4 regions of the Kribbella voronezhensis genome follow, and region 1 is predicted to be linked to each of the others. Evidence: predicted binding sites of a transcription regulator. Region 1 holds the regulator's gene; each other region holds the start of a gene.
The links. Region 1 encodes HrcA, which represses chaperone genes, less so after heat shock. Its sites were predicted from a motif close to TTGGCACTCGNNNNNNNCGAGTGCCAA; they were not measured.

Region 1 (3,207 bases):
GCGCGACGATGCCGGCCGTCTGGACCCGTACCTGGGGCGAAGGCCGCGTCTTCGTCTGTACGCCGGGGCACAGCCTCGCCGACCTGGACGTCCCCGAAGTGCGCACGATCATCGAGCGGGGGCTGCTGTGGGCGAGCAAGTGACCGGCGTCGGCATCGTCGGGACCGGTGTCATCAGCGGCACCTACCTCGACCACCTGGCCAGGCTGCCCGGTGTCGAGGTGGTGGCCGTCGCGGACCTCGACCTGTCCCGCGCCCAGGCGATCGCCGACCAGAACCCGGGCATCCGCGCGATGTCATCCGACGACTTGATGGCCGATCCGGCCGTCGACATCGTTCTCAACCTGACCATCCCGGCGGCCCACGCAGCGGTTCACCAGGCCGCGCTGCAGGCCGGGAAGCACACGTACGGCGAGAAGCCGCTCGCGGTCGACCGGGCCGAGGCCGAGCCGCTGCTGAAGCTCGCGGCCGCCAACAAGCTGCGCATCGGCTGCGCGCCCGACACCGTGCTCGGTACCGGCACCCAGACCGCCCGAGCGGTCCTGGATCGCGGCGACATCGGCGTACCGACCGCTGCCTCGGCGTACTTCGTCACGCCTGGGCACGAGCTGTGGCACCCGGCACCGGAGTTCTACTACCAGCCCGGTGGCGGTCCGCTGCTCGACATGGGTCCGTACTACATCACGAGCCTCGTCACTCTGCTCGGTCCCGTACGACGGGTCACCGGGCGAGCCGGGCGCTCACAGGCCGAGCGCAAGGTCCACACGGGTCCCCGCGCAGGCCAGACGTTCTCTGTCGACGTACCGACCCACGTGACCGGCGTACTGGAGCACGAGTCCGGTGCGCTCACCACTGTGCTGATGAGCTTCGACGTGTGGGCCGCGCGGCTCCCGCGGATCGAGGTGTACGGCACAGAGGGCAGCCTGTCCGTGCCGGACCCGAACAACTTCGACGGCAAGGTCGAGATCGCCACCGCGTCCGTGCGGGACTGGACCGAGGTCCCCGTAGCTGGTGGGTACGCCGGGACAGGACGCGGCGTCGGCCTGGCCGACATGGCGCGCGCTATCCGGACAGGCGAGCCGCACCGGGCCAACGGCACGCTGGCCTACCACGTGCTCGACGTGCTCGAGTCACTGCTCGAGGCGGCGGACCAGGACCAGCCGGTGGATGTGGCCAGCACGGTCGAGCGGCCGGCCGCCGTACCGTTGGGAGCGTCGCCAGAGAGCAGCTAGGACGGCACCCACGTAGACTGGCACTCGAAACTTGGGAGTGCCAAGCCAGAGAGGGTGGTGTGCGTGCTGGACGAACGCAAACTGGACGTGCTCCGGGCCATCGTCGAGGACTACGTGGCGACTCATGAGCCGGTCGGCTCGAAGACGCTGGTCGACCGGCACAACCTCGGCGTCTCCCCGGCGACGGTCCGCAACGACATGGCCGCGCTGGAGGAGGAGGGGTACATCACCCAGCCGCACACCAGCGCGGGCCGGATCCCGACCGACGCCGGCTACCGGTTGTTCGTGGACAAGCTGAGCACGGTGAAGGCCCTGTCGCCGGCCGAGAAGAGGGCGATCTCGTCCTTCCTGGTCGGCGCGGTCGACCTGGACGACGTCGTACGCCGTACGGTGCGCCTGCTCGCCCAGATCACCCGCCAGGTCGCGATCGTGCAGTACCCGACGCTCAGCCGGTCCAGCGTGCGCCACATCGAGGTCGTCACGATGACGCCGCGACGGCTGCTGCTCGTGCTGATCACCAGCACGGGCCGGGTCGAGCAGCGGATCGTCGAGGCGCCGGACGACGTCGACGAGCAACTGATCGTGGACCTGCGGTCCCGGCTGAACTCGGCGCTGACCGGCCAGCGGCTGGCCGACGCGGCGACCTCGCTGGAGAGCGTGACCGAGACCTTCGCACCGGCCGACCGGCCGTTGGTGACCGCCATCGTGACCAGCCTGCTGGAGACCTTCACGGTCGAGGGCGAGCAGCGGATCGCGGTCGGCGGCGCGGCCAACCTGACGCGGTACGGCGACGACTTCGAGCGCAACGTGAAACCGGTGCTGGAGGCGCTCGAGGAGCACGTGATCCTGCTCAAGCTGCTCGGCGAGGCGACCAACCCGCAGACCCTGACGGTCCGGATCGGCCACGAGAACCCGTACGAGGGGCTCGCGACCACGTCGGTCGTGGCGACCGGCTACGGCTCCAAGTCGGAGGCGCTGGCCACGCTCGGCATCGTTGGACCGACCCACATGGACTACCCGAGCACGATGGGCGCCGTCCGCGCCGTCGCGCGCTACGTCAGCCAGATCCTGGCCGACTCATGACTGAATCCCGAACCACCACCTACCGTTGGTCTGGAGTATGAGCACCGATTACTACGCCGTCCTGGGCGTCAGCCGAGACGCCTCACCGGACGAGATCAAGAAGGCCTACCGCAAGCTGGCCCGGCAGTACCACCCGGACGTCAACGACTCCGAGGACGCGCACCACAAGTTCCAGGAGATCGGCCGCGCGTTCCAGGTCCTGAGCGACCCGCAGAAGAAGCAGGTGCACGACCTCGGCGGTGACCCCTTCGCGAGCGGACCGGGCGGGGCCGGCGGTGCCGGTTTCGGCCAGGCCTTCACCTTCACCGACATCATGGACGCGTTCTTCGGCCAGACCGGTGGCGCCACCCGTGGCCCGCGGCCGCGCACCAGGCGCGGCCAGGACGCCCTCATCCCGCTGCGGATCGATCTCGCCGAGGCGGCCTTCGGGACCACCCGCGAGCTCAAGGTCGACACCGCCGTGGTCTGCCCGACCTGTTCGGGTTCCGGCGCCGCGGCCGGTTCCGAGCCGGTCACCTGTGAGATCTGCCACGGCCGCGGCGAGGTGACGCACACCCAGCGCTCGTTCCTCGGCGAGGTCCGGACGATGCGGCCGTGCCCGAACTGCCGCGGCTTCGGCACCACCATCCCGAACCCGTGCATCGAGTGCTCCGGCGACGGCCGGGTGCGCTCCCGGCGGACGGTCACGGTCAAGATCCCCGGTGGCGTCGACAGCGGGACCAGGGTGCAGCTGTCCGGCCAGGGCGAGGTCGGCCCCGGCGGCGGCCCGGCCGGCGACCTGTACGTCGAGATCGAGGTCGAGCAGCACGAGATCTTCAGCCGCAACGGCGACGACCTGCACTGCACGGTCACCCTGCCGATGACGGCGGCCGCACTCGGTACGACGATCGACC
Region 2 (3,207 bases), 3.7 Mb from region 1:
ATCGAGGCTGCGTTCTGCAGCGCCGAGCGGGTGACCTTCGCCGGGTCGATGATGCCGGTCTTGATCAGGTCCACGTACTCACCGGTCGCGGCGTTCAGACCGTGACCCGGCTCGAGGTTGCGAACCTTCTCCACCACGACGCCACCCTCGAGGCCGGCGTTCACGGCGATCTGCTTCAACGGCGCCTCGACCGCGGACCGCACGATGGCGGCACCGGTGGCCTCGTCACCCTCGAGCTCCAGCTTCTCGAACGCGATCACCGACGCCTGCAGCAGCGCGACGCCACCACCCGCGACGATGCCCTCCTCGACGGCCGCCTTCGCGTTGCGAACGGCGTCCTCGATGCGGTGCTTGCGCTCCTTCAGCTCGACCTCGGTGGCCGCGCCGACCTTGATCACCGCAACGCCACCGGCCAGCTTGGCCAGCCGCTCCTGCAGCTTCTCGCGGTCGTAGTCGGAGTCCGACTTCTCGATCTCGGCGCGGATCTGGTTGACCCGGCCGGAGATCTGGTCGGCGTCGCCGGTGCCCTCGACGATGGTCGTCTCGTCCTTGGTGACGACGATCTTGCGGGCCTGGCCGAGCAGCTCCAGGTCGACGGAGTCGAGCTTGAGGCCGACCTCCTCGGAGATCACCTCGCCGCCGGTCAGGACGGCGATGTCGACGAGCATGGCCTTGCGGCGGTCACCGAAGCCCGGCGCCTTGACGGCGACGGTCTTGAAGGTGCCCTTGATCTTGTTCACGACCAGGGTCGCCAGGGCCTCGCCCTCGATGTCCTCGGCGATGATGGCCAGCGGCTTGCCGGTCTGCATCACCTTCTCCAGCACCGGGACCAGGTCCTTGATGCTGGAGATCTTGCTGTTCACGATCAGGATGTACGGGTCGTCGAGGACCGCTTCCATCCGCTCGGTGTCCGTCACGAAGTACGGCGAGATGTAACCCTTGTCGAAGCGCATGCCCTCGGTGAGCTCGAGCTCCAGACCGAAGGTGTTGCTCTCCTCGACGGTGATGACACCTTCCTTGCCGACCTTGTCCATCGCCTCGGCGATGATCTGGCCGACCTGGGTGTCCGCGGCGGAGATCGAGGCGGTGGCCGCGATCTGCTCCCGCGTCTCGACCGGCTTCGCCAGGGCGAGCAGCTGCTCGCTGACGGCCTCGACAGCCTTCTCGATGCCCTTCTTCAGGCCCATCGGGTTGGCGCCGGCGGCGACGTTGCGCAGACCCTCGCGCACGAGCGCCTGGGCCAGCACGGTCGCGGTGGTGGTGCCGTCACCAGCGACGTCGTCGGTCTTCTTGGCAACTTCCTTGACGAGCTCGGCCCCGATCTTCTCGTACGGGTCCTCGAGCTCGATCTCCTTGGCGATGGAGACACCGTCGTTGGTGATCGTGGGGGCGCCCCACTTCTTCTCCAGGACGACGTTGCGGCCCTTGGGGCCAAGCGTCACCTTGACGGCGTCGGCGAGGGTGTTCATACCCCGCTCGAGGCCGCGGCGCGCCTCTTCATTGAAAGAAATCAGCTTGGGCATTCTCCGCGAGTCCTCCCGCGTCGAGTTTTTTGTTCAGCCGGCCGGATGCCCGCGACGGACGGCACCGTCGTCGTGGCGGTCACGTCCCGCCACGTCTCCGATACCTCATCGAGGCCGTCTATGGTCACACCTGCTGGGCACGAGAGTTATCACTCTCACCCAGCGAGTGCTAACCAAGTATTAGCACTCGCCCCAACCGAGTGCAAGCCAGCCCCCTCGCTCCGGCCCGCGCTACGGTGGCTGGATGAGTCTCGAGGTGCGCCCGGCGACGGCCGATCGCTGGGACGATCTGGTCCAGGTGATGGGCGAGCGCGGCGACCCGTCGCGCTGTTTCTGTCAGTACTTCCGGCTTCGCGGCAAGCTGTGGTCCGACGCCGCTCCCGCGACTCACCGCGACGCCCTGCGCGCTCAGCTCCACTCGGACCGGCCTCCCGGCGTACTGGCCAGCGACGAGTCCGGTACGCCGGTCGGCTGGTGCGCCGTCGGGCCCCGTGCGGCCTACCCACGTGTGATCGCGTCACCCAACTGGCGAGGCGCCGACCCCGAGGCCTGGGTGGTCACCTGCTTCGTAGTACCGGTAGCTCACCGCCGCCAGGGAGTCACCGGCGAACTGCTGACCGGCGCGATCGACCTCGCCCGCACCCACGGCGCCACCACCCTCCAGGCCTGCGCCGTGGACGTCGCCCGGACAGGCAAGACCTCCTCCGCCGGCCTCTATCGCGGCCCGCTCTCCATCTACCTGGCCGCCGGCTTCGAGGAAGTCAGCCGCACCTCCCCCTCCTGGGTCCTGGTCAGCCGCGACCTCTGAAGCAGCTGTAGGTGACGAAAGTCGTCAGGGGCGGGGTGAAGGTGTGGGCAGGGGTCGGGTCAGGGGTGGGTCGGGTCGGATCCTGATGTGGCGAGGGGGTCCGCGGCGGCACAGTTGGTGACATGACGAACTCCACTGCACCGTTCTCGAATCTGTCCGGCAAGGTCCTTCGCCGCTCCCGCAACCAGCGGATGCTGTCCGGTGTCTCCGGCGGCATCGCGGAGTACCTCAACATCGACGCGACGCTGGTCCGGCTGGGCATCGTCGGCCTCACCCTGATCACCGGCGGCACCGCGCTGCTCGGCTACGTGATCGCCTGGATCGTGATCCCGGAGGCCGACGGCAAGGCGGTCTGGCAGGACGTTCAGCAGAACTTCCAGCAGCAGCCGACCCAGGAAGCCGACATCGCCGCCCGCATCTACGACGACAAGCCGCCGGCCGCGTGAGCCCGGCCGTCCGGGCCGACCTGGCCCGGCGCCGGCGCCAGTACCGCGCACGCTTGCTCAAGCTGCGCCGGCAACAGCTAGCCGCACTGCACAACCAGCCTGGTCGACCGGGTGCACCAGCCGGGCACCCCGCCCAGCCGCGCCAGGTCGGCCGGCCCGCAGCCACACAACCAGAAGCGGGCACCCTGGCAGCACGGTGACGGTCCCCTCGGTAGGCCCCGACGGCCCGCCACCGTGCTGCCGCAGTACAGAACTACTGCCACACTTCCCCGGTGCAGACAGATGCCGGGGTGACGCGCTGTCCGCAGTGCGCCCAGCAAGTCCCCGTAGACCCGCGGTACGTCACCTGGTGCGACAAGTGCGACTGGAACGTCGACCCGTCGGCCACTGACCGCCCCGAGCCGACCTGGCGCCAGCGCCTGGAACACCG
Region 3 (3,207 bases), 3.7 Mb from region 1:
CTGGTCGAGCTTGAGGCCGACCTCGGGCGCGATCACCTGGGCGCCGGTCAGCGCGGCCAGGTCCTCGAGCATCGCCTTGCGGCGGTCGCCGAAGCCCGGCGCCTTGACGGCGACGGAGGTGAAGTTGCCGCGGATCTTGTTGACCACCAGGGTCGACAGGGCTTCGCCCTCGACGTCCTCGGCGATGATCAGCAGCGTCTTGCCCGACTGCACGACCTTCTCCAGCAGCGGCAGCAGGTCCGCGACAGCGGAGATCTTGCCCTGGTGGATCAGGATGTACGGGTCGTCCAGCACCGCTTCGCCGGCCTCGGCGTCGGTGATGAAGTACGGCGAGATGAAGCCCTTGTCGAACTGCATGCCCTCGGTGAAGTCCAGCTCGGTACCGAAGGTGTTCGACTCCTCGACGGTGATGACGCCGTCCTTGCCGACCTTGTCGAAGGCTTCCGCGATCAGCTGGCCGATCTCGGCGTCCCGCGCGGAGATGGTGGCGACGTGGGCCATGTCGCCCTTGTCGTCGACCGGGCGCGCGGTCTCGATCAGCTTCGCCGACACGGCCTCGACGGCCGCCTCGATGCCCTTCTTCAGACCCATCGGGTTGACCCCGGCGGCGACGGCGCGCAGGCCCTCGTGCACCAGCGCCTGGGCCAGCACCGTCGCGGTGGTGGTTCCGTCGCCGGCGATGTCGTTGGTCTTGGTGGCAACCTCCTTGGCGAGCTGCGCGCCAAGGTTCTCGAACGGGTCGTCCAGCTCGACCTCACGGGCGACGGTGACACCGTCGTTGGTGATGGTCGGGGCGCCCCACTTCTTGTCCAGCACGACGTAGCGGCCCTTGGGCCCCAGCGTCACCTTCACCGTGTTCGCGAGCTTGTCGACGCCGCGCTCAAGGGCGCGCCGCGCGTTCTCGTCGAACTCGAGGATCTTCGGCATGGAAAACTCTGTCCCTCTCTGGGTTACTGGCGATCATGGTGCCCGCGGGCAGAACCGACTCCGCCCCGGCGCCGGTGTTCCGGGCACCGGAGCGGTGTCAGTCAGCTGCTGCGAGCGATCGTCACTTGCTGACGATGGCGAGGATGTCGCGGGCGCCCAGGATCAGGTAGTCCTGGCCGTCGTACTTGACCTCGGTGCCGCCGTACTTGGAGTAGATGACCTTGTCACCGACATTGACGTCCAGCGGGACGCGGTTGCCGTTGTCGTCGATGCGGCCGGGGCCGGTCGCGATGACCTCGCCCTCCTGCGGCTTCTCCTTGGCGGTGTCCGGGATCACCAGGCCGGACTTCGTGGTCTGCTCGGCTTCGAGCGGCGCTACGAGGATACGGTCCTCGAGCGGCTTGATCGTGACCGACACTTGCTGACCTCCACGGTCGAGTTTCTCGTGTTTTCGGGGTGCTGCAGGCGGCCGTCCGCCTCTGCCGTCGCGGGGATCAGAGGCCGGGCCGCTGGCACCCTCGAGTGGAGAGTGCCAACACCGAATCTAGGCCGCGATTAGCACTCGGTCAACTCGAGTGCCAGAATCTCGCCTCCGGCGAACGCTCGTACCGCTCGTCACCGCTTCTGTACTTTCCGCGACCGAGCACTGGGCGACGGCCCGCGAACGTGGGACCGTCGTATCTGAAGGGGTTCCCGCCAGGATCGAACCAGGAGAGCACGATGGCACTCTCACTGCGCAATCTCTCGCTCCGCAAGCTTCCCCCGAAGGCCTTGGCGGTGATCGCCGTGCTCGTGATCAGCCCGGTCGCAGTGGCCGGATTGGCCGCCGCTGGCAAGCACTCCTCCGAGACAGGCAGCGCCGGGCCGGCCGCGGCGCCCGTAGTACAGGCACCTCAGTCAGCAGCGAAGACCGACAAGCAGGCAGAGACCCTGGCAGCGGCCGCAATGGGGCAGTGTCAGTCGGCTCGGCTGGCCCCTGCCAGCAATGGGTGGGGTGTGCCGGCGCCGTCGGTGTCGGCGAGCGGCAGTACGAATTGCAACCTCATGTACGGCGACAGCCCGCACCGCGGCTCTTCCAGGTCCGGCGACCCCGACCTCGCGATCCGCACCCTGCAACGCAACCTCAACTACTGCTACGGCAGTCACCTGGCAGTCGACGGAATGTACGGCAGCAAGACACGTGCCGCAGTGAAGGCGGTGCAGAGCAAGCACAAGCTCACCGCGGACGGCATCTACGGCCCGAAGACCCGGTCAGCCATGAACTGGCGCCTGTTCAAGAACTCCACCAGTCAGTGGAGCACGGGTTGCTACAGCCCGCTGTGACCACCCAGGCAGACTTGGGCGAGTGACGCTCACTCTGTTGCTCGACCCAATCGGCAGCACAGTGCTGGCCGAGGCCTGCTCGGCGTACGCGCCAGGCGGTGAACTGAAGCTCGTCGAGCAACTCAGACGCCGGTACGACGCTGCTGTGGTGACCGCCGCGGTCACGCAGGCGTCACTACGTCATCGGGCCGTCGCCAAGTTCGGGGCGGAGGACGCCGCGCGGATGTACTTCACCCCGGACGGGTTGGAGCAGGCCACGCGCTCCACCGTCGGGACTCACCGCGCTGCACGGATCGCTGCGACACTGCCAGGCGCATCCGTCGTCGACCTGGGCTGCGGGATCGGTGGTGACCTGATCAGCGCAGCCAGAGCGGGACTGCGGGTCACTGGCGTCGAACGCGACCCGGAGACCGCTGCCGCAGCCCGGGCGAACCTTGCCGCACTCGGGCTGGCTGGTGAGGTCGTCGTGGGAGACGCGGAGGCGCAGGACGTCACGCAGTACGAGGTGGTCTTTGCTGATCCGGCGCGGCGGGCTGATGGGAGGAGGGTGTTCGACCACAACGCGTACTCGCCGCCGTGGTCCTTCATCAGCGAGCTCCTGGAGCGGACTGCGTGCGTGAAGGTGGCGCCGGGGATTCCGCACGACGCAGTACCGGCAGGGGTCGAAGCGGAATGGGTGAGCGACGCAGGTGAGGTCAAGGAGGCCGCGCTGTGGTCGGGGAAGCTCTACGGCGGTACTGCGCGGCGCGCGACGTTGCTGCCGGGCGGAGCGACTGTGGCGGCTGCGCCTGAGGCTGTCGAGGGTCCGGTCGGGCGGTACATCTACGAGCCGGACGGCGCGGTCGTTCGCGCTGGGCTGGTCACCGCTGTCGCAGAAGCGGTCGGCGGATGGCTGTTGGATCTACGGATCGCCTATGTCACTGCGGACGCCTTGGTGGCGACACCGCTGGCCTCTGT
Region 4 (3,207 bases), 4.0 Mb from region 1:
TTCTTTGAAGCCCTTGAGCATTCCGTGCCTCCACGATTGGGACCCTGGCGGCCCGCGGCGGTCGATATCTGCAAAACGTAGGGCCATCGGGCGGTGCGGGGCGAGGAACCGCGCCGCAACGGGGCTGACAAGTGATCGACAGTCAGGAGGTCGCTGGCGATGCCGTGAGGGCAACTGTGAGGCGGGAGTTGGTGCCGGCCTGGGCCAGGTGGGCCGCCGTCTCGGCGGAGGTGGCGACGACTATCAGCGCGCCAGGACTGCCGCTGGGGGAGGCGCGCGGGTTCGGAAGGGCGATCACGCGAGCGGCGTCGGCGAGGAGGGTCGCCAAGGCCGTGCCGGTGCTGGTCGCGCCGTAGACGTCGATCCGGTCGCCGACGCGGAGCAGGGCGGCGATGTCGGCGTCGTCCAAGCGAAGTGGGTACGCAACCAAGCCTGGGCCGAGTGCGTTGGGCGACAAGAAGCGGGCGTCCGTCAACGGTTCGCCGGCGCGGACCGGGCCGGCCAGCACCCGTTTGGCGAAGTCGGCGCCAGGCCGTAGTACGCCGGTGGGCGCGGCTGCGGGAGGTAGGTGCAGGGTGCGCAGGTCGCTGGTCGAAGGCACGGCTCCGCCGGGGAGGTCGCGCGCGGCGGCGAGCACAGCGATGGTCGGCGGCGGCTCGGGCGACACGGCGGCCAGGGCGAAGTAGACGGCTGCCGCCGCGGACACCCCGGCGAGCAGCCGGCGATGCCAGCGGACGGCTTTGCGGAGGTCGCGAAGAAAGGAGTTCGATCGGTTCATGCCAGAGAAAGTACGAGTTTCTCCGGCAGGTCAGGCCCCGTTGTCCACAGGGCCCTCAGAGCTGGTCAGGCCGCGCTGGTCTTGCTGGCGCTGCCCGCCGACGATCCGCCCGAGGAGCTGGACGAGGACGACGAACCCGAAGACGACCCGTTCGAAGACGACCCATTGGAAGACGAGCCGTTGGACGAGGAAGACCCGGAGTCGGACGAGGACGTCGAAGACGAAGAGCTGGACTCGCTCTTGGCCGGCACGGTGCTGGTGCCGCTCGAACGGCTGTCGTTCCGGTAGAAGCCGGAGCCCTTGAAGACCACGCCGACCGCATTGAAGACCTTGCGCAGGGTGCCCTCGCAGTTCGGGCAGACGGTCAGCGCATCGTCCGTGAAGCTCTGCCGGACCTCGAGCGAGTTGCCACACTCGGTGCACTGGTACTGGTACGTCGGCACGTTGGTTCCCTTCAGGCCGCTAGCACTCCTACTACTCGACTGCTAATAATGCGGCACGGGCCCGAAGTATTCCAACTCCTGCCCGTCAGTCCGCCGGTCTGGACCAGTTTCGCCGGCCTGGCAACCTCCGCACCGGTCGGTTACGTCTCCCCAGCGTGGGATCACTGGGGCGGGACAGCCTGAAACCGTTACTGAGAGTGACGCCAGGCCTGCTCATCTGGGCGACTGGCTGCCTGCTCCTGGCCGCCTACGGTACGCGATGGGACACGATCGGCCTGTTCTCGCTCTACCTGGGCCTGAGCATCGTGATGCCAGGAGTCCTCCTCTGGCGCTGGCTACGCGGCAACGGCGACGGGTTCGCCGCCGACTTCGCCTTCGGCACGGGCCTCGGCCTGGCTCTCTCGATCCTCACCTACATCCCTGGCCGAGCCCTGGGCGTACCGCTCCTGCCTCTCGTCGTCCCAGCCGCCACCTTGGACGCCTTCCTGACAGTGCCCGTACTACGAACCAACTGGCGCACCCGACGCGCTCCGATGCCGGCCTGGTGGGCGTGGTCTGTAGCGGCCGCGGCAGTGGTAGGGCTCTGGGTGATCACCCGCAACGGACTCGCCATCGAGCCGATCGCCTTTCCCGACGCCGCGTTCCAGTACAGCGACATGCCGTACCAGTTGGCGCTGGCCGGCGAGCTGAAGAACCATCTACCCGGCCAGATCCCGTACGTCATCGGTCAGCCACTGAACTACCACTGGTTCATGCATGCCGAGGTGGCCGCCACCACCTGGCAGACCGGCATAGAGCTGGACGTATTGCTCCGCCGACTCTTCCCGACTCTCTGCGCCCTGCTGCCGATCCTGTCGGTCGCAGCGCTGGCCACGAAGCTGGCCAAGCGGTCCTGGGCAGGCCCGCTCGCTGCGTGGCTCCTGCTAACCGTCACCAGCTTCGACGTGTACGGCTGGGACGGGCGAGAGTTGATCAGCCAAGCGCCGTACTCCACTGCCGTCCTCATGTACAGCCTCACGCACGCCTTCGCGGTCGTATTGGCCATCCCAGTCGTCTGGCTGATCGTCTGCCTCCTCCGTGAAGACAGGCGACCCGGCAACTGGCTGCTGCTGGCAGTAGGAATCGCTGCGCTCGCAGGCGCCAAAGCGTCGTTCGTGCCAATGCTGGTCGCAGCCATCGCGCTGGTCATCGCAGTGCAACTCGCAACGACTCGCAGACTCGACCGCGCTCACCTGGGCCTCGCTGCAGTAGCCGTGCTCGCGCTAGGCGTGGCCCAGGTCGTCCTGTTCAGCGCAGGCTCGTCCGGCGTCGCCCTCGGCCCAGGACAAAGCTTCCGAGCGCTCGCCCCCAAGGTCGGCTTCGGCAACCACTACGGCAACCATGCGGCAGAAGTAGCGGTCCTCGGTACTACGGGCCTAACGCTCCTGGTCTCCTGGGCGATCGGCGGCGTCGGCATGGTCGCCTTCCTGCAGAAGGGCAGGTGGAAGGACCCGACCGCTGTCTTCTTACTCGGCTTCCTCATCGCCGGTGTGGCTGCCGGTGCTCTCCTCCATCACCCAGGCTTCAGCCAGCTGTACTTCGTCCGCGCAGCGTTCCCCATCGCCATAGCCGGCTCGGCTTGGGGTCTGACCCAGCTGCTCGACAGCGTGCGCTTCCGCGTCGCCCTCCCACGCATGGCGGCAGCCCTCGCAGTCGGCGCGGTACTGGCCAAGATCCTCGGCGCGGCGACTCCGGACCGACCTCTCAAGCGCCAGGGCGTCGCACTGGTCAGCCTGCAGGTCATCGCTCCGTGGCTGACAGCGCTGCTGGTAGCGGCGATCGTGACGCTCCTGCTGACCAAGACCCCCGGCCACTGGAAGGTCCGACCCCTGGCGCTCGGCCTCGGCGTACTCGTGGTCTTCGGCGTGGTCGGCATCGCTCTGCCTGAGACGGTGATCACCACAGTCGGCGAGAAGGTCTGCGTGTCCGGTCCGGAGAGACCAGACT

Region 2: groL (chaperonin GroEL) is a predicted target of HrcA. The motif match lies at 1,704-1,730, and genes of this name have one in related genera.
Region 3: groES (co-chaperone GroES) is a predicted target of HrcA. The motif match lies at 1,483-1,509, and genes of this name have one in related genera.
Region 4: EV138_RS38625 (FmdB family zinc ribbon protein) is a predicted target of HrcA. The motif match lies at 1,241-1,267, and genes of this name have one in related genera.

What each region holds. Positions count from the first base shown of each region.
Region 1 covers NZ_SOCE01000001.1:1,125,626-1,128,832, reverse strand. The annotation lists gene EV138_RS04940 (ThuA domain-containing protein) at 1-143, shown strand, start outside; gene EV138_RS04935 (Gfo/Idh/MocA family protein) at 128-1,231, shown strand; gene hrcA (heat-inducible transcriptional repressor HrcA) at 1,295-2,314, shown strand; gene dnaJ (molecular chaperone DnaJ) at 2,352-3,207, shown strand, end outside.
Region 2 covers NZ_SOCE01000001.1:4,875,139-4,878,345, reverse strand. The annotation lists gene groL (chaperonin GroEL) at 1-1,523, opposite strand, end outside; gene EV138_RS22815 (GNAT family N-acetyltransferase) at 1,768-2,331, shown strand; gene EV138_RS22810 (PspC domain-containing protein) at 2,454-2,777, shown strand; gene EV138_RS22805 (M48 family metalloprotease) at 3,050-3,207, shown strand, end outside.
Region 3 covers NZ_SOCE01000001.1:4,817,848-4,821,054, reverse strand. The annotation lists gene groL (chaperonin GroEL) at 1-927, opposite strand, end outside; gene groES (co-chaperone GroES) at 1,049-1,345, opposite strand; gene EV138_RS22595 (peptidoglycan-binding domain-containing protein) at 1,648-2,250, shown strand; gene EV138_RS22590 (class I SAM-dependent methyltransferase) at 2,273-3,207, shown strand, end outside.
Region 4 covers NZ_SOCE01000001.1:5,144,266-5,147,472, forward strand. The annotation lists gene mscL (large conductance mechanosensitive channel protein MscL) at 1-21, opposite strand, end outside; gene EV138_RS24040 (CpaB family protein) at 143-778, opposite strand; gene EV138_RS38625 (FmdB family zinc ribbon protein) at 844-1,221, opposite strand; gene EV138_RS24050 (glycosyltransferase family protein) at 1,419-3,207, shown strand, end outside.